DNA from 3 places in the Caballeronia zhejiangensis genome. Region 1 is predicted to be linked to each of the others. Evidence: predicted binding sites of a transcription regulator. Region 1 holds the regulator's gene; each other region holds the start of a gene.
What was found. The regulator LexA, encoded in region 1, represses DNA repair genes until DNA is damaged. The targets are predictions, from matches to a motif close to ACTGTATNNNNATACAGT.

Region 1 (7,194 bases):
TCGTGATGATGAGCAGCGACGTGATCTCCGACTTCATCGGCACGTTGCCCGCGATGAAAATCACCGAGCCGTATTCGCCCAACGCGCGCGCGAACGCGAGTGCGAAGCCCGTCAGCAGCGCCGGAAAGAGCGACGGCAGCACGACGCGCCGGAACGTGAGCCAGCGCGTCGCGCCGAGGCACGCGGCGGCTTCTTCCTGCTCGCGCTCGAAGTCTTCGAGCACGGGCTGCACGGTACGCACGACGAACGGCAGGCCGATGAACGTCAGCGCGACGAGCACGCCGAGCGGCGTGAACGCGACCTTGATGCCGAGCGGCGCGAGATATTGCCCGATCCAGCCATTGCCCGCGTAGACCGCGGCGAGCGAAATGCCGGCGACCGACGTCGGCAGCGCGAACGGCAGATCGACCATCGCATCGACGATGCGCTTGAACGGGAACGTGTAGCGCACGAGCACCCACGCGACGAGAAAACCGAACACCGCGTTGATGAGCGCGCCGCCGAGCGCCGCACCGAACGTCAGCCGATACGATGCGAGCACGCGCGGCGACGTCACCGCGCGCACGAACTGCGCCCAGTCGAGCGTCGCCGTCTTAGCGAAGGTGGCGGCAAGCGGAATCAGCACCACGAGGCTCAGATAAGCCACCGTGATGCCGAGTGTGAGGCCGAAACCGGGTAGCGCGCTCGGTTTCCTGAATGTGAGAGTCGTCATCCTTGAATCATCCTTTTTGCGCGCGGGGTGGGCGCGCGTTGCTGCTTCGGGCGCGCGGCGTCTTGAACGCGCCGCGTCGCCGGTTGACGCTTATTGCGGCTGATAGATCGAATCGAACACGCCGCCATCCGCGAAATGCGTCTTCTGCGCCTTGGTCCAGCCGCCGAAGGTGTCGTCGATGGTATAGAGCTTCAGCTTCGGAAACTGCTTCGTCAGATCGGCGGGCACCTTGTCCGAACGCGGCCGATAGAAATTGCGCGCGGCGATCTGCTGCCCTTCGTCGCTATACAGATACTTGAGATACGCTTCGGCGAGCTTGCGCGTGCCGTGTTTGTCGACGACCTTGTCGACCACCGCGACCGGCGGCTCCGCCAGAATGCTCACGGACGGCACCACGATCTCGAACTTGTCCGGACCGAATTCCTTCAGGGACAGGAACGCCTCGTTTTCCCACGCGATGAGCACGTCGCCCTGACCGCGCTGCACGAAGCTCGTCGTCGCGCCGCGCGCGCCGGAATCCAGCACGCCGGCGTTCTTGTAGAGCTTCGTCACGAACTCCTTGGCGGTCTGCTCGTTGCCGCCCGGCTTGTGCTGCGCGTACGCCCACGCCGCGAGGTAGTTCCAGCGCGCGCCGCCCGATGTCTTCGGATTCGGCGTGACGATCGACACGCCCGGCTTCGTCAGATCGTCCCAGTCCTTGATGTGCTTCGGATTGCCCTTGCGCACGAGAAACACGATCGTCGACGTGTACGGCGATGCGTTGTCCGGCAGGCGCTTCTGCCAGTCCGCGCCGACGAGTCCCTTGCCCGCGAGCGCGTCGATGTCATAAGCGAGTGCGAGCGTAACGACGTCCGCCTGCAGTCCGTCGATGACCGCGCGCGCCTGGCCGCCCGACCCGCCATGCGACTGCTTGAAGGTTACGGTCTCGCCCGTCTCCGCCTTCCACTTTTTCGCGAAAGCCTGATTGAAGTCCTGATACAGCTCGCGAGTCGGGTCGTAGGAAACGTTCAGAAACGACGTATCCGCCTGCGCCGGCGCCGTCATGATCAAACCCGCCGCGCCGAGCGTCGCCGCAGCAAGAAGCCGTCGCAATCCCGTGTTGATGCTTTGCATTCCCCGTTCTCCGTCTTATCGAATTGACGGAATCAGTCTAACGAGGCCTCTATATGATTGAAAATAATCGTTATTCACTTTTTTATACGTAAAACTGCTAAGAACGATATTCCTGGATGGAAGAAGCGCCGGCGGGCGCGATCCGACGGTGCGGAGGCTTCGTGGCCGCGAACTTAAAGTAAAGCTTGAAAAGCGCCAAATACTGTATAAAAATACAGTCACCTGTCCATTCATACAGTGCATCAGGGGCTCGAGCCAGTGACCAAAACATCAAAACTTACCGCGCGGCAGCAGCAGGTGTTCGAACTCATCCAGCGCGCGATCGACCGCACGGGCTTTCCGCCCACGCGCGCCGAGATCGCGGCGGAGCTCGGCTTCAGTTCGGCCAATTCCGCCGAGGAGCACCTCAGGGCGCTGGCCCGCAAGGGCGTCATCGAGCTGGCGGCGGGTTCGTCGCGCGGCATCCGGCTGCTCGGCGATGCATCTCGCATCGATCGGTCCGAGGAGCTGCCGCATCAGTTCACGCTGCCGCATCAGAGCATCATGCAATTGTCTCTGCCGCTCGTCGGCCGGGTCGCGGCGGGGAGTCCTATCCTCGCGCAAGAGCACATCTCGCAGCACTATGCGTGCGACCCCGCGCTCTTCTCCAGCAAGCCGGACTATCTGTTGAAGGTGCGCGGCCTCTCGATGCGCGACGCAGGCATTCTCGACGGCGATCTTCTCGCCGTGCAAAAGCGCAACGAAGCGAAAGACGGACAGATCGTCGTCGCGCGTCTTGGCGACGACGTCACGGTCAAGCGCTGGAAACGGCGCGCGGACGGCGTCGAACTCATCGCCGAAAACCCCGAGTATGAAAACATCTTCGTGCGCGCCGGCAGCGGCGATTTCGCGCTTGAAGGCATTGCCGTCGGGCTGATCCGCTCCGGCGAATTCTGATGTTGGCCCGCGAACGGGCAAGGCACGAAAGTCGAAGCACATTACTTTCGCACCGAGACACGAAATGTCTCATTGACATCGCAAGATAGCCTCACCAACCGCTTTCGACACCTGATTCAGGCGTCTCACAACACAACAAGCATGACGGCCACCGCGCGCGGTGCGCCGCGGTGCGTCCTATCGTCTGGAGAGTCATCATGGAACGTTTTGCCCGTCTGCTGCCCTTCCGTCAATTCGGCCGCCTGCGCCATCTGCGCACGCTGATCGCCTGCGGCATGCCGCGCGCCGAAGCCACGCCCGATCTCTTCAACGAAATGCCCGCGTTGCCGTCCCGTCAGCCGGCCTTCGCTCGCGTTTCCCTCAACAGCACGGTGCACGCCGAGGCCGAGCAGCGCGCGCCAGTGCGCGTGTATCGCGGGCAATCGCGCGTGATTCTGGTGGGCAAGATCGACGAGGTTTCGCGCATGATCGACCGCTGCATCGCCGAGGAAAATGCCGGGCTGGCCGGCGGAATCCTCGCCTGAATGGAACGCCATCGCACGCACGACGTGAATTCACGGGATTTAACCGGCGCCCGCGCGGTCAATCCGTAATTCACGTTTTGCAAGAGGCTTGGCCCAAGCATGTCCCGCACTACCCGTTCTATTGTCGTTACGCTCGTCGTCCTGGTTATCGTCGCGGCGCTCGGTTTCGTTTACGCATCGCCTTACATCGCACTCGATCGCGTGAAGCGCGCGGCCGATGCCCGCGATGCGCAAACCGTCAACGAATACGTCGATTTTCCGGCGCTGCGCGCGAGCCTCAAGGACCAGATCGCGGCGCTGCTCACGCGTCGCGTGGATATTCAAAAGAGCGGGAATCCGCTCGCGATCATCGGTGCGATGATCGGCGCGGCGCTCGTCGGTCCGCTGGTGGATTCGTATGCCACACCGGACGGCGTCGCGGCGATTCTGAACGGCATCCCGCCGCGCGGCGATCCGGGCGAGCGTCCGCCGCAAGCTGGCGACGGCGCACCAGCGAATGCGGGGAATGGGCCCGCGTCCGGCGTCACGACCGCACGGCAGCCGCCGAAAGAGCCACCGCAGACGACGGCGGGTTATCGAAGCCTGAACACGTTCGTCGTCACGTATCAACACGGCGCCGGCGATGCGCGATACTCCGCGATCTTCCACCGCAACGGGCTCGTGTCGTGGAAGCTCGTCGCGGTCGATCTCAACGGTTGACGCGTCAAGCGTCGCGGCTCACGCTTCGCACCGCATCACGCCCCGGCTTCGGCCTTGACGGGCTTCGCCGCGTACGCCGCTTCGTCTTCCGCTTCGGCCGATTCACCGGCCTGACAGACGGCAACCAGGATGCTGCACTTCACGCGATCCAGCAGCGGCGTGTTGCCCGCGCCCATCCACCAGCGCGCGAGGCCGCTGCGGCAGCGATGCCCGACGACGACGAGATCGACCTGAAGGCTGTCGGCGAGCGCCGCGATTTCGTCGATCGGATGGCCGAACGCGAAATGTCCCTGTGCCTGAAGGCCACGCTCGCGCAGCCATTCGACGCCCTCTTGCAGGATGTCGCGCGCGGCCTCTTCGAAGCGTCCGCAGGCCATGTCGGTTAGCAGTCCGGCGCTCTGCGCGATGCTCGAGCGCATATCCACCACCGCGAGCACATGCGTCTCCGCATTCAGGTCGAGCGCGAGATTGGCGCCCTGACGCAGTGCCTTGCGGCCTTCTCTGGAGCCGTCGTAGCACAGCAGGATTTTTCGGTAGCTCTCCATCTTGACCTCCCTGGCCAACGTGCCGTTGAGCGCGGCTTGCCCGCGGCGTTGATTCATCATCGTGCGTCGTCCCATGGGAGACAACGCTGGAAAACGCTTACCGGCGCGAACACGCTAGCTCGCACCGTGCCAGAACCACAAAAACGTCGACGGACAAGCCTCTGGCACTTTCGGCCGGAACCGGTTCGACGCGCCCCGCACGGGTTTGACACGCCCGCGCAGCATGCGGTTGCACGCCAAGCGCCGCCTTGGTGCAATGGATTACACTAGCCCGCTGGATTTCCCTCATCCGGCTTTCCCTGCGCACAGATGCATGACTGATCAATCTTTGCAACAAAGCGCTACACGCGACGCCGATGGAAACCGCGCACCCGCCATCGAATTCAGCGAAGTAAGGAAGCACTACGGCGAGCGCACGGTCGTCGACGGCCTGTCGTTCGATGTGCGGCCCGGCGAATGCTTCGGACTGCTCGGACCGAACGGCGCGGGCAAGACGACGACGCTCAAGATGCTGCTCGGCATCACTTCGCCCGATAGCGGCGCGATCCGTCTCGTCGGCGAGCCGGTGCCCGCGCGCGCCCGATTCGCCCGCGAGCGCGTGGGCGTCGTACCGCAGTTCGACAATCTCGATCCCGATTTCACTGTCCGCGAAAATCTGACGGTGTTCGGCCGCTACTTCGGCCTGACGGGCGCGCGCATGGATGCGCTCGTGCCGTCGCTCCTGGAGTTCGCGCGGCTGGAGAGCAAGGCCGATGCGCGCGTCGGCGAGTTGTCGGGCGGCATGAAGCGGCGTCTCACGCTCGCGCGCGCGCTCGTCAACGATCCCGATGTGCTCGTGATGGACGAACCGACCACCGGGCTCGATCCGCAAGCGCGGCATCTGATCTGGGAGCGTCTGCGCTCGCTGCTTGCGCGCGGCAAGACCATTCTGCTGACGACGCATTTCATGGAAGAAGCCGAGCGTCTCTGCGATCGCCTGTGCGTGATCGAGGAGGGCCGCAAGATCGCCGAAGGACGGCCGCGCGAGCTGATCGAATCGGTGATCGGCTCGGACGTGATCGAAATCTACGGACCCGATCCGCAAGCGCTCGCCGCCGAGCTTGCGCCGCTCGTCGCGCGCATGGAAGTGAGCGGCGAGACGCTCTTTTGCTACGTCGACGATCCGCAGCCCGTGCATGCGCGCGTGAAGGGCCGCGCGGACGTGCGCTATCTGCATCGTCCGGCGAATCTCGAAGATGTTTTCCTGCGTCTCACCGGACGTGAGATGGTGGACTGAGCCAATGGATACGCTCGAACGATCCCGCATCGACAAACAGCGCGAGCCGAAGCGCGCACAAAACCTCACGCCGCTTTCCAGCGCGTTGCCCGCGAACGCCACGCACTGGATGTCCGTGTGGCGGCGCAACTATCTCGTCTGGAAGAAACTCGCGATCGCCTCGATGATCGGCAATCTCGCCGATCCGATGATCTACCTCTTCGGCCTCGGCCTCGGTCTGGGCCTGATGGTCGGGCACGTCGACGGCGTGTCGTATATCGCGTTCCTCGCGGCGGGCACGGCGGCGTCGAGCGTGATGATGTCCGCGAGCTTCGAATCGATGTACTCGGGCTTCTCGCGCATGCACGTTCAGCGCACCTGGGAAGCGATCATGCACACGCCGCTCACGCTCGGCGATATCGTGCTTGGCGAGATCGTCTGGGCCGCGAGCAAGTCGGTGCTGTCGGGCGTGGCGATCATGATCGTCGCGGGCGCGCTCGGCTATGCGAGCTTTCCGTCGATGCTGATCGCGTTGCCGGTCATCGTGCTGACAGGACTCGCGTTCGCCAGCACGGCGATGGTCGTCACCGCGCTCGCGCCGAGCTACGACTTCTTCATGTTCTATCAGACGCTCGCGCTCACGCCGATGCTCCTGCTCTCCGGCGTCTTCTTTCCCATCGCGCAACTGCCCGCGATCGCGCAACACGTCACGCAGGTCTTGCCGCTGTATCACGCTGTGGAGCTGATCCGTCCGGCGATGCTCGGCCGCCCGTTCGACGGCTTCGCGCTGCATGCGCTCGTGCTCTGCGCGTATGCGGTCGTGCCGTTCTTCCTGTGCGCGTGGCTTTTCAGGCGGCGCATGATGAAATGAAAAACGGCGATGGACTTCGAAAGCCGATCGCCGTTTTGACATCGCCGAAAAGGAAAGCGCGCTACTTCACCGGAAACTCGTGATGCCCGCCGAAGCCGAAGCGCATCGCGGACAACATGCGTTCCGGGAACGATTCGGCATCGCGCGAACGGAACCGCGTGTACAGCGCCGCCGACAGCACTTGCGCCGGCACCGCTTCCTCGATTGCCGCTTCGATCGTCCATCGTCCTTCGCCGCTGTCCGCGACTTCGGTGGAATAGCGATCGAGCGAGCCGTCGCCCGCGAGCGCGCCCGCGGTCAAATCGAGCAGCCACGACGACACCACGCTGCCGCGACGCCACACTTCCGCGATATCGGCGAGATCGAGCGAGTAACGCTCGTTCTCCGGCAGTTCCGTCGAGTCCTTGCGCTCGAGCACGTGAAAGCCTTCGGCATAGGCCTGCATCAGTCCGTATTCGATGCCGTTGTGCACCATCTTGACGAAATGCCCCGACCCGACCGGCCCGCAGTGCATGTAGCCGTTCTCGACGCGTGCATCC
Region 2 (7,194 bases), 730 kb from region 1:
CTGAGATTCGTGAAGAAATTCTGCGTGCGCTCGGAGAAGCTGCGTTGCGCGCTGCCGTACGGGTTGAACACGCGAATCTCGATCTTGTCGTGCGAATTGAGCGCCGCCATGATCTGGTCGATGTCCTTGAAGTTCAGATCGTCGACGAGCATGCGCACGCGCACGCCGCGATCCGCCGCATACAGCGCCGCGCCGAGCAGCAGCTTGCCGGTGTTGTCCTCGTTGGCGATGTAGTACTGCATGTCGAGCGTCTTCGTCGCCGCGCGCGCGAGTGCGATGCGCGCCTGCAGCGCGTCGGTGCCGGTCGGCAGCAGGCGCACCGCCGACTCGTCCGGATGCCGTTTCTCGAGCGGCGCGAGGGCGGTCGCGAGGGGCGTCGTTTCCGTCGATGCCAGCGCGTGGCTCTCCGGCCGGTCGAACGCCGTCGCGGGCGGGCGCGTCTCGCAAGCGGCGACGAGCGTCGTCATCGTCACGATGACGGCGATGTTGCGCACGGCGGCGCCGAATGTTCGTGCGCGCGCGTCGCGGCGCGCGATTTCCCGCAATCCCCGGTTTTCCGACACTTCGATTCCCCGTTCTGGTCGCCGCTCGTGAAGCGCTCGGCGACGTTTTCGCGTTTTCGGTCTTCAGCACGAAAGTAGCAAGGAGCGTACTCGCGCCGGATCTCGAAATTATTCTATGGGAAATCGGGAAAGCGCCGAACGTTGCACTGGGCGGTGGCGTACGGACGAAAAAAAGCCCGCTGGCTAGAGCGGGCCTACAACCCCTGTCACAGATGTCTCAAGGAGGAGACGGGTTCATCGTAGCAATGCGCGCCGCGCGGCCCAACCAAGCATTCGTGCTATGCAAATCGGCGCGCGGATCGTGTGCTTATCAGACGTGACCGTGCGGCGCGGCGCTCGCGGCGCCGGCGTCGTCCGGCCGTGGCGTGATGCCGGTTTCGATGAAGCGCCGGCTGATGCGATGGAAGCGCAGCGTCATCAGCACGGCGACGCTCGCGAGCCCGGCCGCGAGGCCCCACCACAGGCCCTTCGCGCCGAGTTCGAAGTGGAACGCGAGCACATAGCCGGTCGGAAAGCCGACGCCCCAGTAGCCGAACGCGGCGGCGAGCATCGGAATGCGCGTGTCCTTCAGGCCGCGCAGGCAGCCGGAGCCGACCGTCTGCATGCCGTCGACGATCTGGAACACCGCCGCGACGCCGAGCAGCGACGCCGCGAGCGCGACGGTATGCGCGTTGGCGGGATCGTCGAGATGCAGATACAGCCCGACGATCGCGCGCGGCACGGCGATCAGCACGAGCCCGGAGCACATCATGAAGCCGACGCCGAGCGCGAGCGCGACGAAGCCCGCGTGACGCGCGGCGACAGGCACGCCCGCGCCGACCCAGTAGCCGACGCGCACGTTCGCCGCCTGGCCGATCGCCAGCGGCACCATGAACGCGACCGACGCGACGTTGAGTGCGATCTGATGCGCGGCGAGCGGCGCTTCGCCGAGCAGGCCGACCATCATGCCGGTGGCGAGAAAGAGCGTCGATTCGACCCCGTAGGTGATCGCGACGGGCCAGCCGATGCTGAACAGTTCGCCCATCAGCGGCAGGCGCGGGCGCGCGCGCGCGACGAAATGCCGGTAGCGCGGCCGCAGATGCAGCACCGCGACGAGCGCGATCGCGATGCCCCAGACGGTGATCGTCGTCGCCGCCGCCGAGCCGAGGAAGCCTTCGCGCGGCAGGCCGTACGCGCCGTGGATCAGGCCGTAGTTGAGAAAGCCGTTGACGAACACGCCGCCGATGGAGATCCACAAGAGCCTGCGCGCCGCGCCAATGGCGGGCAGAAACGCGCGCATCATCCCGACGCCGATCAGACTGCCGGGCGTCCCCCAGCGCAGCACCGCGCAGTATTCGCCGACGTTCTTCGCGAGCGTCGCGGGTTCGTGGAACGCGAGCAGGATCGGTTCGGCGTAGCTCAGCAGCACGAACGCGGGCACGGCGAGCAGCAAGGAGAGCACGAACCCGGTCCAGTAGATGCCTGGCACGCGATGATCGGCATTCGCGCCGCGCGCATGCGCCACCGACACGGAAACGGACGTCAGCACGCCCTGCAGGAGCGTCACGACGACGAAAAAGAGATTCGCGCCGAGGCCGCCCGCGGCGAGGGCATCGGGGCCGAGCGAGCCGAGCAGGATGGTGTCGGTGACGCCCATCGCCATCTGCGAGAGCTGCGCGATGGCAAGCGGCGCGGCGAGACGCGCCGTGTCGACGGCGTGACGCGAGAGGCTCGGCGGTCCTTGATGCGCGCGCGCGGCGCGCGTGACTGGCGGTTGCATGTTGATCGGATCGAAACGAAAAGGCCGCAATGAGTGCGGCCGGACTGGAACGCGAGGGGGCAAGGATCGAAGCGCAAACGCGCTGACGGGAACCGACGCTGAAACCAGAACGAAAGAACAGACCGTCAGCTTATTGCGTCGCGTGCGGCATGTCGATGACGCGTTTGCTTATGCCCGGATTTTCGCAATTGCGCGGCGTGTGCGCGCAAATCGCCGCGCGCTTAATCGGGCGCGCGCACGTAAATCGTCTGGCCGTCGAGCTTCACTCGCTGACCCGCGCGGATCTTGCAGGTCTTGCGCAGTTCCACCTGGCCGTCGACGGTGACATCGCCCATGGCGACGCGTGCCTTCGCCGAGCCGCCGCTGTCCGCGAGGCCCATCAGCTTGAGCAGATTGTGGAGTTCGATGAAGTCGCCCGTCAGGGTGAATTGGAGTGGCGGCATGAGGCGGGCAAGGCGGGAATGCGGGAAGGGCTCAATGATAAACCACGCCGGGCATGCGCCGTGCTCAGGGATCGCGAGGACCGGTAATCCCCACTCAAGCGCGCTCGTTGGCAAATGTAGCCAGATGAAACCGTCGGTAACAGTGACTGATTTTCGCGAACTTGCCCGATTGACCGCCGGTCCGACCATTTGATCGATGCAGCTTCGGTCATCTTTCCAATCGACAAAAGTCGCGCGGATCGCTCGTTTCACCGTCGTAAGAGCGCCGCCGACGCCAACTAAAGAGAGGACTAGCTCATGACTCGCGCACGAATCCTTTTGATCGGCTCCGCCATCGCCACGTTCGCCGCTTCGGGCGCCTATGCGCAAACCGCGACCCAGTCCGCACCGGTGCAGACTCAAACGCAAGCGCAAGTGCAGCCGATGCAAGCCCAACAGCCGATGACGCCGCCGCCGCAGAACCTCGTCGCGCCCGCGCCGACCGATCCGCTCGTCGAGCGCCGCAATGCCAATGCGAAGGCGAACGCCGAATACAGCGCGTCGAAGAAGGCGTCGAAGGCCGAATTGAAGGCGCAAACCGAGCAGGCCAAGGCGCAGTACAAGGAAGAGGTGAAGAACGCGAAGATCAATCGCAAGGCGGACAAGGACGCCGCCAAGGCCGAATTGAACGCGACCGAGCCGAACGCACCGAAGGACACCGGCTTGCAGCATTAAGCGGGCGAACCGGGAATCGCCGCGAGCTCGCGTTTGGCGCGGCTCGCGGCATCGAACAAGGGAGAAGACCATGAATCGAAAAACTCATGCACTGCTGGCCGCGCTGATCGCGGGGACGTTCGCGAGCGCGAGCGTGGCATCGTTCGCACAAACGACGTCGGATACGCCGACTGCCGCCGATCAAAAGGCCGCGAAGGAACAGAGCAAGGCCGACAAGAAGGCGGCCGTCGCGCAAGCCAAGGCCGACAAGAAAAAGACCGAGGCGCAATCGGACGCCAATGAAGCCGCCGCCGAAGCGAAGCTCAAGAACGCGAAGAAGGCCGACTGACGCAAATCTTTTCCAGCGATGCGAGCCCGGTTCCGTGCGAGCCGGGCTCGTTGCATTTGGGGCCAAAACCCTTGTCGAGCCAAAGGCTTGCGCGTGCGGGTTGTATGGATATACAGTGTGCGTCACTCATTTCCCGCCGCCTTTTCTCCCGTGCTCACGCTCCCCGACACCGCCGACGAATCCACCACGAAACAGGTCGCCGACTATCTCGCGAAGCTCAACGAGGCGCAGCGTCAGGCCGTCGAATTCGGCGTCGACGAACCGGGGCGCGCGGGCGGGCCGCTGCTCGTCATCGCGGGCGCGGGATCGGGCAAGACCAACACGCTCGCGCATCGCGTCGCGCATCTGCTGGTGAAAGGCGCGGATCCGCATCGCATCCTGCTGCTCACGTTTTCGCGCCGCGCGGCGCTCGAAATGACGCGGCGGGTGTCGCGCATCGCAATGAACGCGCTCGGCACGAGAAGCGCAATCGCGCAGGGTTTGTCGTGGTCGGGCACGTTCCATAGCGTCGGCGCGCGGCTGTTGCGCGAATACGCCGATCTCGTCGGGCTCGCGCCGTCGTTCACCATCAACGATCGCGAGGATTCGGCCGATCTCATGAACCTCGTGCGGCACGAGCTCGGTTTGTCGCCGAAGGAAAAGCGCTTTCCCGCCAAATCGACGTGCTTCGCGATCTACTCGCGCGTCGTCAACACCGGCGCGTCCCTGGCGACCGTGCTCGATCAGTCGTATCCGTGGTGCCGCGAGTGGGAAGCGGACCTGAAGCGCCTCTTCGCCGCGTACGTCAGCGCGAAACAGGCGCAAAGCGTGCTCGATTACGACGATCTGCTGCTCTACTGGTCGCATCTCGCGGCGGAGCCGTCGATTGCCGCCGATCTCGCGAGCCGCTTCGATCACGTTCTCGTCGACGAATATCAGGACACGAACCGTCTGCAGGCATCCATTCTTCTCGCGATGAAACCGGACGGGCGCGGCCTCACCGTCGTCGGCGACGATGCCCAATCCATCTACTCGTTTCGCGGCGCGACGGTGCGCAACATCCTCGATTTTCCCGGCCACTTCGATCCGCCCGCCGCGACCGTCACGCTCGACCGCAACTATCGTTCGACCTTGCCGATTCTCGAAGCGTCGAACGCGGTGATCGGCCTCGCGACCGAGCGCTACACGAAGAATCTGTGGACCGACAAGGCATCGGCGCAAAAGCCGCGCGTCGTTGCCGTCGCCGATGAAGCCGATCAGGCGCGCTATGTCGTCGAAAAAGTGCTCGAAGCGCGCGAAGGCGGCATGAAGCTCAAGGCGCAGGCGGTGCTGTTTCGTGCCGCGCATCACAGCGCGGCGCTCGAAATCGAATTGACGCGCCGGAACATTCCGTTCGTGAAGTTCGGCGGGCTGAAGTTTCTCGATTCCGTTCATGTCAAGGACGTGCTCGCGGTGTTGCGCTGGGCCGAGAATCCGCGCGATCGCGTCGCGGGCTTTCGCGTCGCGCAGTTGTTGCCGGGCGTCGGACCGGCGATCGCCGGGCGCCTGCTCGACAGCGTGAGCGCGCCGGACGCGGTGGCGTCGAATGCGATCGCCGCGTTTCAGGCGCCCGCGCGCGCGTCGGAGGACTGGCCGCGTTTCGTCGGCCTGATGGCGAAGCTCTGCGGCCGCGACTCCGGCTGGCCCGCCGAGTTCGAAATGATCCGGCGTTGGTACGAGCCGCATCTGGAACGCAATCACGAGGACGCGGCGATCCGCATCGGCGACGTGTTGCAGATGGAAAGCATCGCGGCGACGTATCCCACGCGCGAGCGCTTTCTCACCGAACTGACGCTCGATCCACCCGACGCGACCAGCGACGAATCCGGCGTGCCGCTGCTCGACGAAGACTATCTGATTCTCTCGACGATCCATTCGGCGAAGGGCCAGGAATGGCGCAACGTGTTCGTGCTGAACGGCGTCGACGGCTGCATTCCGTCCGATCTCGGCACGGGCAGCGACGAAGAACTCGACGAGGAACGGCGGCTGTTATACGTCGCGATGACGCGCGCGAAGGAAGACCTGCACATCATCACGCCGCAGCGCTTCTACGTGTACAACCAGACGCATCTCGGCGACCGTCACGTATGGGCGCAGCGCACGCGTTTCATTCCGCCGCATCTGATGCAGAACTTCGAAGCGGCCGCGTGGCCGCCCGTCATCGCGCCCGCTGCGCCGACGGCGGCGGGGCTGGCTGCGGCCGCGAAAGCGAAGATCGATATCGCGGCGCGCCTAAAGGGAATGTGGGACTGACCTGAATCTCAGCGCTGCGCGCGCGATGCACGCGGCGCGCGCGGCGACGGCGAGAAGATGCTGCGCAGCCATGCTGCGAAGCGTGTGTAGCCGTCGTAAGGCTCTTCGACGAAAAGCTCGGGCCGCAGCGAGCGCAGATATTCCAGCACTTGCTGCGCTTCCTGCTTCTGGATCGAGCCATAGAAGATGCCGAGCCGCAGCAGGCAGCGCAGTTCGCCGAGCTTCTCGCGCGCGGTCGAACCGATGCTCGTCTCCACCGAAATCTTGGTTTCATACACGCGCTGACGTAGCGAATCGGCGAGACGCCATGCGGGCGTCTGCATCTTTTCCTCGACTTCGCGAATATCCGCCGCCGCCGATTTGATCTGCGAGGCGAGCATGTCGACTTGCGATACGTCGCCGTCCGCTTCGGTGACGATCGCCGTCGCCCACGCGCGCGATGCCTTGACGAGATCCTCGGCGGTCCAGTCCGCGCGGATCGCGAAGGCGAAGCCGTGCTCGGCCGCCTGCCGGATCAGGATCTCGACGACGTCCGGAAACTCCTTGTCGAGCGCGCGCTTCGCCCACGCGTACTGGCCGTGCGTGAGCATGCGCTGCACCGCCTGCTCGGTGAGCGGCGTGTTGTTGTCCAGGAGCTTCGCGCGCAGGAAGTCCTCGAACGAAGGCGTGACGAATTGCGGATCCAGCTTCAGCGACAGACGCGTGAACGCTTCGAAATCGCGCTGCAGCGAAGCGATGGTCTCGTCGCGTAACGATAAGGTGATTTGACGCATGTTGGTTCCCGGTTCCGCCTTCGATCTCCGAAGGCGGGAAAAGCTGTCGGCGCCGCGTCTCAGGCGGAGTCCATTCGTTTCTGTTATCGGCGCGCGCTTCAGGAACTTGAGGATTCTTCGATGCTCTTTGAAAGCCGTTTAACGGCTGATGGAGAGAAAACGTTTAGCGCAGCACGGCGAACTGCCACGCGAAAAACACCGCGAGCGACACGGCAATCGTCAAAAGCGGCCGTTTCGTGAACGCGCAAACGATGATCGCGACGATCGCAGCCACGAGCTGCGGATTGCGCCAGGTGATTTCCGCGCCGTTGCCGTGCGGCGAGACGGTCATCGGCACGATGAT
Region 3 (7,194 bases), 880 kb from region 1:
CGTAGATGACCGAAACGGTCGCGCCGGTTTCGGCCTTCGCTTCCTTCACGGACGCGTAGATGGGAATGCCTTCGAAGTCTTCGCCGGCCTTCTTCGGGTTCACGCCCGCGACGTACGCTTCGCGGCCGTTCGCGTATTCGCGGCAGGCGCGCGTGTGGAACTGGCCGGTCTTGCCGGTGATGCCCTGCGTGATGACCTTCGTGTCTTTGTTGATCAGAATCGACATGTAGTGACCTCTGTTCGTTTGGCGTCGCCATGCAAAAAGCCAGGCGCCGCCATTCGTATCTGGTGGAACGCTCTCTTAAGGCAACAAGCGAACGCGCTTACTTGCCTTCGGCCGCCGCGACGACCTTCTGCGCGGCTTCTTCCATGCTGTCCGCCGAGATGATCGGCAGGCCCGAGTCGGCCAGCATCTTCTTGCCGAGGTCTTCGTTCGTGCCCTTCATGCGCACGACGAGCGGCACCTTCAGGTCCACGGCCTTCGACGCAGCGATCACGCCTTCGGCGATCACGTCGCAACGCATGATGCCGCCGAAGATGTTCACGAGGATCGCCTTCAGGTTCGGGTTCTTCAGCATCAGCTTGAACGCTTCGGTCACTTTCTCGGTCGTCGCACCGCCGCCGACGTCGAGGAAGTTCGCCGGCTCGCCGCCGAACAGCTTGATGGTGTCCATCGTGGCCATCGCGAGGCCTGCGCCGTTCACGAGACAGCCGATGTTGCCGTCGAGCGAGATGTATGCGAGGTCGAACTTCGACGCTTCGACTTCAGCCGGATCTTCTTCGTCCAGATCGCGGTACGCGACGATTTCCGGATGACGGAACAGCGCGTTCGAATCGAAGTTGAACTTGGCGTCGAGCGCGATGACCTTGCCTTCGCCGGTCACGATCAGCGGGTTGATTTCCGCGAGCGATGCGTCGGTTTCGAAGAACGCCTTGTACAGGCCTTGCAGGATCGCGCGCGCTTGCGGGATCGATGCATCGGGAATGCCGATCTTGCGTGCGAGATCATCGGCGTCCGCGTCTTGCAGACCGGTCGACGGCTCGACGGCGAACTTGTGCAGCAGTTCCGGCGTCTTTTCCGCGACTTCTTCGATGTCCATGCCGCCTTCGCTCGACGCCATCACGACGATCTTCTGCGAAACGCGGTCGAGCACGAGGCCGACGTACAGTTCCTTCTTGATGTCCGCGCCTTCTTCGATCAGCAGGCGATTGACCTTCTGGCCTTCGGGGCCGGTCTGGTGCGTGACGAGCTGCATGCCGAGGATCTGGTTCGCGTATTCGCGGACCTGTTCGATCGACTTCGCGACCTTCACGCCGCCGCCCTTACCGCGGCCGCCGGCGTGAATCTGCGCCTTGACGACCCAAACCGGGCCGCCCAGCTCTTCCGCGGCCTTGACCGCATCATCCACCGAGAACACGGGTTTGCCGCGCGGGACCGCGACGCCGAATTTCCGCAGGATTTCCTTACCCTGGTACTCGTGAATCTTCATGCGTGATTCCTTCAGTCTGAGAGTTGGAGTGAACTTCTGTTTGCTTGAACCGCTGATTCTTTTCTTGTTTGAATTCCGTGCGTGAGCGCGAGCGCTGCTTGCGCGCTACGAGGCGGACTTTGTCTCCGGCCTGTCTTGCACCGTTGTTCCGGATCTGGATGGTTCGCCGGGCGCGTGGCCGAACCAGCGCGGGTAGTGTTCCCTGACCGCGGGTCCGTCGAAACGCAGCGCGTGGCATCGGCCGAGCTGAAACGGCGGCTCGTCGCGCTGCGCGTTGGCGTCGGCTTGCTTGAATGGATTGCCGTCCTCGATCTTCCAGACGTCGCCCGCGAATGCCTGAATGGCTGCGGTCGGCAAGACCCCGCACAACTCGGTGAGATGCGTGCAGCCGGCAGTGCCGCGCAGCAGCGTGTTGGCTTCGCGGCGAAAATTCTGGAGGAGATTGAGCCCGATGAGCTTGCGATAGACCGCATTGGACTCGGCGCACAAACCGCCATACGGCGCCCAGTCGGACGACGCTTCGACGTCCACGATGCTGAGTGTGCGATCGATGGTGATGCGCAGCCAGAGTTCATGGATCGGCAGGCCGTGCGGCCGGACGCCCGTCGCGAGCTGGAAGTCGCGCGGCTTCTCATCGGTTAGACAGGCTTCGATATCCCACAGGCCGTCGTCGCGTTCGAACGCTTCCACTCGAATCGCGCGGCTATGACGCAATTGTCGGGGAGCGGGAGGCGAGAGAGGCATGCTGGAGTGAGCCGGTACGGGGAAAACCGTGGAATTTTAGCATATCGGGTATTTCGAGCCGGGCATGTGCCTGACGAATGGAACGCGCGTGCGGATCAAGCCGAACGGGCGCTCAGTCGTCGACGATTTCCTCGCTCCAATCTTCGTCACCGCCCTTCAATATCTTGCCGATCGTACCGCTCGAAAAACCGCGCGCAGCCAGAAAGCGCGCCTGCTTGGCGCGCTCGGCGGGCGTCTCCGGCGGCACGCCGTATTTCTTTTCCCACACCGCCCTGGCGCGCGCGGTTTCGGACTGCGCGAGCTTGTCGGCGGTTTCGCTGATGAGCGTTTCGCCGACGGCATGCCGCTTCAGCTCGCTGATGATCCTGCTGCCGCCCATGCGCGACGCCCGCCGATGCACGACGCTCTCGACGAAGCGCTCGTTCGACAGCCAGCCATCGCGCTCGAGACTGTCCAACAGGGATTCGAGCGGAGCGGCTTCTTCGACGTACGGACGCAGCTTGCGCGACAACTCCGCGCGGCTGTACTCGCGACGCGACAGGAACGCGAGCGCGCGGCCCTTCAACGAGCGTTGCGGACGTTTGGGATCGTTGACTTCGTTTGCCGATGTCTTGCGGGTGCGCTGGCTGGAGCGGCTATAAACAGTTTCGCCCGAAACGGCTGGCGATGGCTCGGAAGGTACGCATTGTTCGAAGGGCTCGAATGGATCGGCGTCTTCGAATGGGTCCGGCGGGTTAGCGGACGGCGGGCTGCGATCGGCGGGAGGCGCCTTCGGCTGCGCTGTCGCCTGCTTCAGTAAGGCGCGAGCTTGTTCCAGGCGGGCCGCGCGATCATTCGCGTCTACGCTGCTTTCATCCCTTTTAACAGGCTCGAAAACGCGATGCGCCGACGCGAATGACTTCGCGCCGGCGCGTTCCTTGTTGCTGCGCCTGAAGCCGCCTGACTTCGACGATGCACCGCGCCGCTCGCTGCTTCGCTCGTAGCGATCGACGGAATCGGAATCGTCGCCGGTTCCGTTATCCGCCGGGTCTGCCTTGGATCCGAGCCGGCGCGTCTGCATCTTCCTTCAGGCTCGATGCTTACTCGTCGTCGGCCGCTGCGGCGCTTGCGACGACAGCTTCGCCCAATGCAGCGACGCCCAGCGATTCGCGGATCTTGTTCTCGATCTCGCGCGCGATGTCCGGATTTTCGCGCAGGAATTCCCGCGCGTTGTCCTTGCCCTGACCGATGCGATCGCCGTTGTAGCTGTACCAGGCGCCCGCCTTGTCGACCAGCTTCGCCTGCACGCCCAGATCGATGATTTCACCCTGACGCGAAATGCCTTCGCCATAAAGAATGTCGAAGATGGCTTCGCGGAACGGCGGCGAGACCTTGTTCTTCACAACCTTCACGCGCGTCTCGTTGCCGATGACTTCGTCGTTCTTCTTGATCGAACCGATACGGCGGATATCCAGACGCACCGACGAGTAGAACTTGAGCGCGTTGCCGCCCGTGGTGGTTTCCGGGTTGCCGAACATCACGCCGATCTTCATGCGGATCTGGTTGATGAAGATGACGAGGCAGTTCGTGCGCTTGATCGTGCCGGTGAGCTTGCGCAGCGCCTGCGACATCAGACGCGCCTGCAGACCCGGCAGCGAGTCGCCCATTTCGCCTTCGATTTCCGCCTTCGGCACGAGCGCCGCGACCGAGTCGATCACGATCATGTCGATGGAGCCGGAGCGCACCAGCGCGTCCGCGATTTCGAGCGCCTGCTCGCCCGTGTCCGGCTGCGAGATCAGCAGTTCGGGCACGTTCACGCCGAGCTTGCCGGCGTACTGCACGTCGAGCGCGTGTTCCGCGTCGATGAACGCCGCCGTGCCGCCGAGCTTCTGCATCTCCGCGATCACCTGCAGCGTGAGCGTGGTTTTACCCGACGACTCCGGACCGTAGATTTCCACGACACGACCGCGCGGCAAGCCGCCGACGCCGAGCGCGATGTCCAGCCCGAGCGAACCGGTGGAAACCACTTGAATGTCTTCGACCGCCTCACCTGCGCCGAGCCGCATGATCGACCCTTTGCCGAATTGCTTTTCGATCTGCGAGAGCGCGGCGGCCAGGGCCTTGCTCTTCTCCGCAGTCATGCCAGCCGGGCCTTTCTTGCTTTCTTCCATGAATCGTCCTTTGCTATGATGAACGGCGTCTGAGGCAGTGTTCACGGGGTTTTTCGCCGCTCGATCGAGCATACGAAACCGCCCTTCCCACTCACGCAGACACTGTATAAAAAAACAGTAGTTTTTGCAAGCCTGTCGCGGCGTGGCGCAGCTTTTTTTCCACGTCGCCCAAGCACGCAAGAACCACGAACACCTGGAGACCGCCGCGCCGGGCGACACACGGTGCCGGCAATGCCGATGCGCTTCATCGCGCATGCATGGCGTACAAAGGCGCACACGACGATGCGAATCCTCATTGCCGAAGACGACAGCATACTCGCGGACGGGCTCGTCCGATCACTCCGCCAATCGGGATACGCCGTCGACCATGTGAAGCATGGCGTCGAAGCGGACACCGCCCTTTCCCTGCAAACTTTCGACCTGCTGATCCTCGATCTCGGCCTGCCGCTGATGCCCGGTCTCGAGGTGCTGCGCCGCCTGCGCGCGCGCAATTCGCAGATGCCCGTGCTGATCCTCACCGCCGCCGATTCCGTCGACGAGCGCGTGAAAGGTCTCGATCTCGGCGCGGACGATTACATGGCGAAGCCCTTCGCGCTCAACGAACTCGAAGCGCGCGTCCGTGCGCTCACGCGCCGCGGCGCGGGCGGCGGTCCGACCGTCGTCCGGCACGGCTCGCTCGCCTTCGATCAGATCGGGCGCATTGCGACCATCGGCGATCAGGTCATCGATCTTTCGGCGCGCGAGCTCGGCGTGCTCGAAGTGCTGCTGCAGCGAACCGGCCGGCTCGTATCGAAGGAGCAGCTCGTCAATCACCTGTGCGAGTGGGGCGAGGAAGTCAGCAATAACGCGATCGAGGTCTACGTGCATCGGCTACGGAAGAAGATCGAGCCGAGCGGCGCGAAGATCATCACGGTACGCGGTCTCGGTTACACGCTGGAGAAAGCGGCCGCCACGACGAACGGCGCGGGCGGGCCGCACGCCGGCGAGTCCGCCAGCCATCACTATAAGTAGGCCGCATGGCGTCGCCCGTTTCCCACGAAACTCAGCGAAACGCACAAGCGAACGACGACTCCGACGCGCTGCGCGACGCGCGCTACGCGAATCCGTTCGCGCCGCCCGACGAGCTCGAGCCCGACGCCGAAACGCATCCACGCTCGCTCTTCGGCGAGATTCTCGACTGGATGCTCGCGCCGCTGCTGCTGCTCTGGCCGATGAGCATCGCGGTGACGTATCTGGTCGCGAAATCGATCGCGAACGGGCCGTTCGACCGCGCGCTCGAAGCCGACGCCTACGTGCTTGCGCGCCAGATTCAGCCGGTAAACGGCGTCGCGGAACTCCGCCTGCCCGACGCGACGCGCGATTTCCTGCGCGCCGATAACGTCGACAGCGTGTTTTTCCAGGTGCTCGGCACGCGCGGCGAACTCGTCGGCGGCGATCGCGACATGCCCTTGCCGCACGACGACGATCGTCCGCAGCCGGGCATCGTCGAGTTTCGCGACGATGTGCTGCGCGGCAACGATATCCGCGTCGCATACACGACGGTCGATCTGCCCGGCCTCGCGCCCGGGCGCGATCCGCACAGCGCGCAGCCGGTGCTCGTGCAGGTTGCGGAGACCCTCGACAAGCGCAGCCAGCTCGCCAACGACATCATCAAGGGCGTGATCCTGCCGCAGTTCGTGATCCTGCCGCTCGCGATCATCCTCGTATGGTTCGGGCTTTCGCGCGGGCTCGCGCCGCTGCACGCGCTGCAGTCGAACATCCGCGCGCGCCGCCCCGACGATCTCTCGCCGCTGCAGGCCGGCAGCGCGCCGCCGGAGATCGCGCCGCTCGTCGCGTCGTTCAACGACCTGCTCACGCGCCTCGAACAGAACATGGAGTTCCAGAAGCGCTTCATCGCCGATGCCGCGCATCAGATGAAAACGCCGCTCGCGGGCCTGCGCATGCAGGCGGAACTCGCGATGCGCCAGGACGTCTCGACGGAAGTGCAGCGCTCGCTAGAACAGATCGCGATGAGTTCCGAGCATGCCGCGCGTCTCGTCACGCAATTGCTCGCGCTCGCGCGCGCCGAGAATCGCGCGACGGGGCAGATATTCACGCGCATCGTCCTGACCGATCTCGCGCGGCTCGCGGTGCGCGACTGGGTTCAGGCGGCGCTCGCGAAACGCATGGATCTCGGTTATGAGGAGCCGCCGTTTGCGGTCGAAGTGGAAGGCAATGTCGTGATGCTGCGCGAGATGCTGTCGAACCTGATCGACAACGCGATCCGCTACACGCCGGCGGGCGGGCGCATCACCGTACGCGTGCGGACCGACGACGACGATCTCGATCTCGTGCATCTGGAAGTGGAAGACACGGGACTCGGCATTCCGGCGGCAGAACGCGAGCGCGTGGTCGAGCGCTTCTATCGCATTCTCGGGCGCGACGGCGACGGCAGCGGACTCGGTCTTGCCATCGTCAAGGAGATCGCGGCGATGCACGGCGGCGCGCTCGCCATCGAGGATCACGTGTATCAGGACAGCCCGCGACTCGCCGGAACGCTTGTCCGCGTCAGTCTTCAGCGGGTTTTTCCTGCCCGGGACAAACCCTGAGCGCGAGCGCGGCAGATTCGCATTTCGCGCGCACGAAGCACGAGCATAGACGAATTTAGACGGTCGTTCGCATCACATATGCGCGGCTTCGGCGCAAATCGTCGTTTCGGACGTCACTCGCGTCCGGACACGCCGCGTCAGAACGCCGTAAGTTTTCGTTCCAATAATCCTTTGCACCGGGAGCCGCCTTATCGCGGACCGATGTAATCGAAAATCAGAACA

Region 2: the regulator LexA is predicted to act here: its motif matches at 3,907-3,924, upstream of LDZ23_RS09920 (ATP-dependent helicase).
Region 3: the regulator LexA is predicted to act here: its motif matches at 4,486-4,503, upstream of recA (recombinase RecA).

The regions. Positions count from the first base shown of each region.
Region 1 covers NZ_CP084283.1:1,334,546-1,341,739, reverse strand. The annotation lists gene cysT (sulfate ABC transporter permease subunit CysT) at 1-712, opposite strand, end outside; gene LDZ23_RS06490 (sulfate ABC transporter substrate-binding protein) at 803-1,825, opposite strand; gene lexA (transcriptional repressor LexA) at 2,084-2,761, shown strand; gene LDZ23_RS06480 (hypothetical protein) at 2,959-3,285, shown strand; gene LDZ23_RS06475 (DUF2939 domain-containing protein) at 3,385-3,984, shown strand; gene LDZ23_RS06470 (universal stress protein) at 4,020-4,529, opposite strand; gene nodI (nodulation factor ABC transporter ATP-binding protein NodI) at 4,843-5,805, shown strand; gene LDZ23_RS06460 (nodulation factor ABC transporter permease subunit NodJ) at 5,810-6,655, shown strand; gene gnd (phosphogluconate dehydrogenase (NAD(+)-dependent, decarboxylating)) at 6,717-7,194, opposite strand, start outside.
Region 2 covers NZ_CP084283.1:2,060,815-2,068,008, reverse strand. The annotation lists gene LDZ23_RS09945 (phospholipase D family protein) at 1-467, opposite strand, end outside; gene LDZ23_RS09940 (MATE family efflux transporter) at 874-2,322, opposite strand; gene LDZ23_RS09935 (RNA-binding S4 domain-containing protein) at 2,544-2,765, opposite strand; gene LDZ23_RS09930 (hypothetical protein) at 3,063-3,479, shown strand; gene LDZ23_RS09925 (hypothetical protein) at 3,550-3,807, shown strand; gene LDZ23_RS09920 (ATP-dependent helicase) at 3,958-6,078, shown strand; gene LDZ23_RS09915 (DUF4088 family protein) at 6,087-6,851, opposite strand; gene LDZ23_RS09910 (branched-chain amino acid transport AzlD family protein) at 7,015-7,194, opposite strand, start outside.
Region 3 covers NZ_CP084283.1:451,258-458,451, reverse strand. The annotation lists gene sucD (succinate--CoA ligase subunit alpha) at 1-226, opposite strand, end outside; gene sucC (ADP-forming succinate--CoA ligase subunit beta) at 324-1,490, opposite strand; gene LDZ23_RS02185 (DUF2889 domain-containing protein) at 1,596-2,234, opposite strand; gene recX (recombination regulator RecX) at 2,347-3,294, opposite strand; gene recA (recombinase RecA) at 3,314-4,384, opposite strand; gene LDZ23_RS02170 (response regulator transcription factor) at 4,667-5,395, shown strand; gene LDZ23_RS02165 (sensor histidine kinase) at 5,401-6,972, shown strand.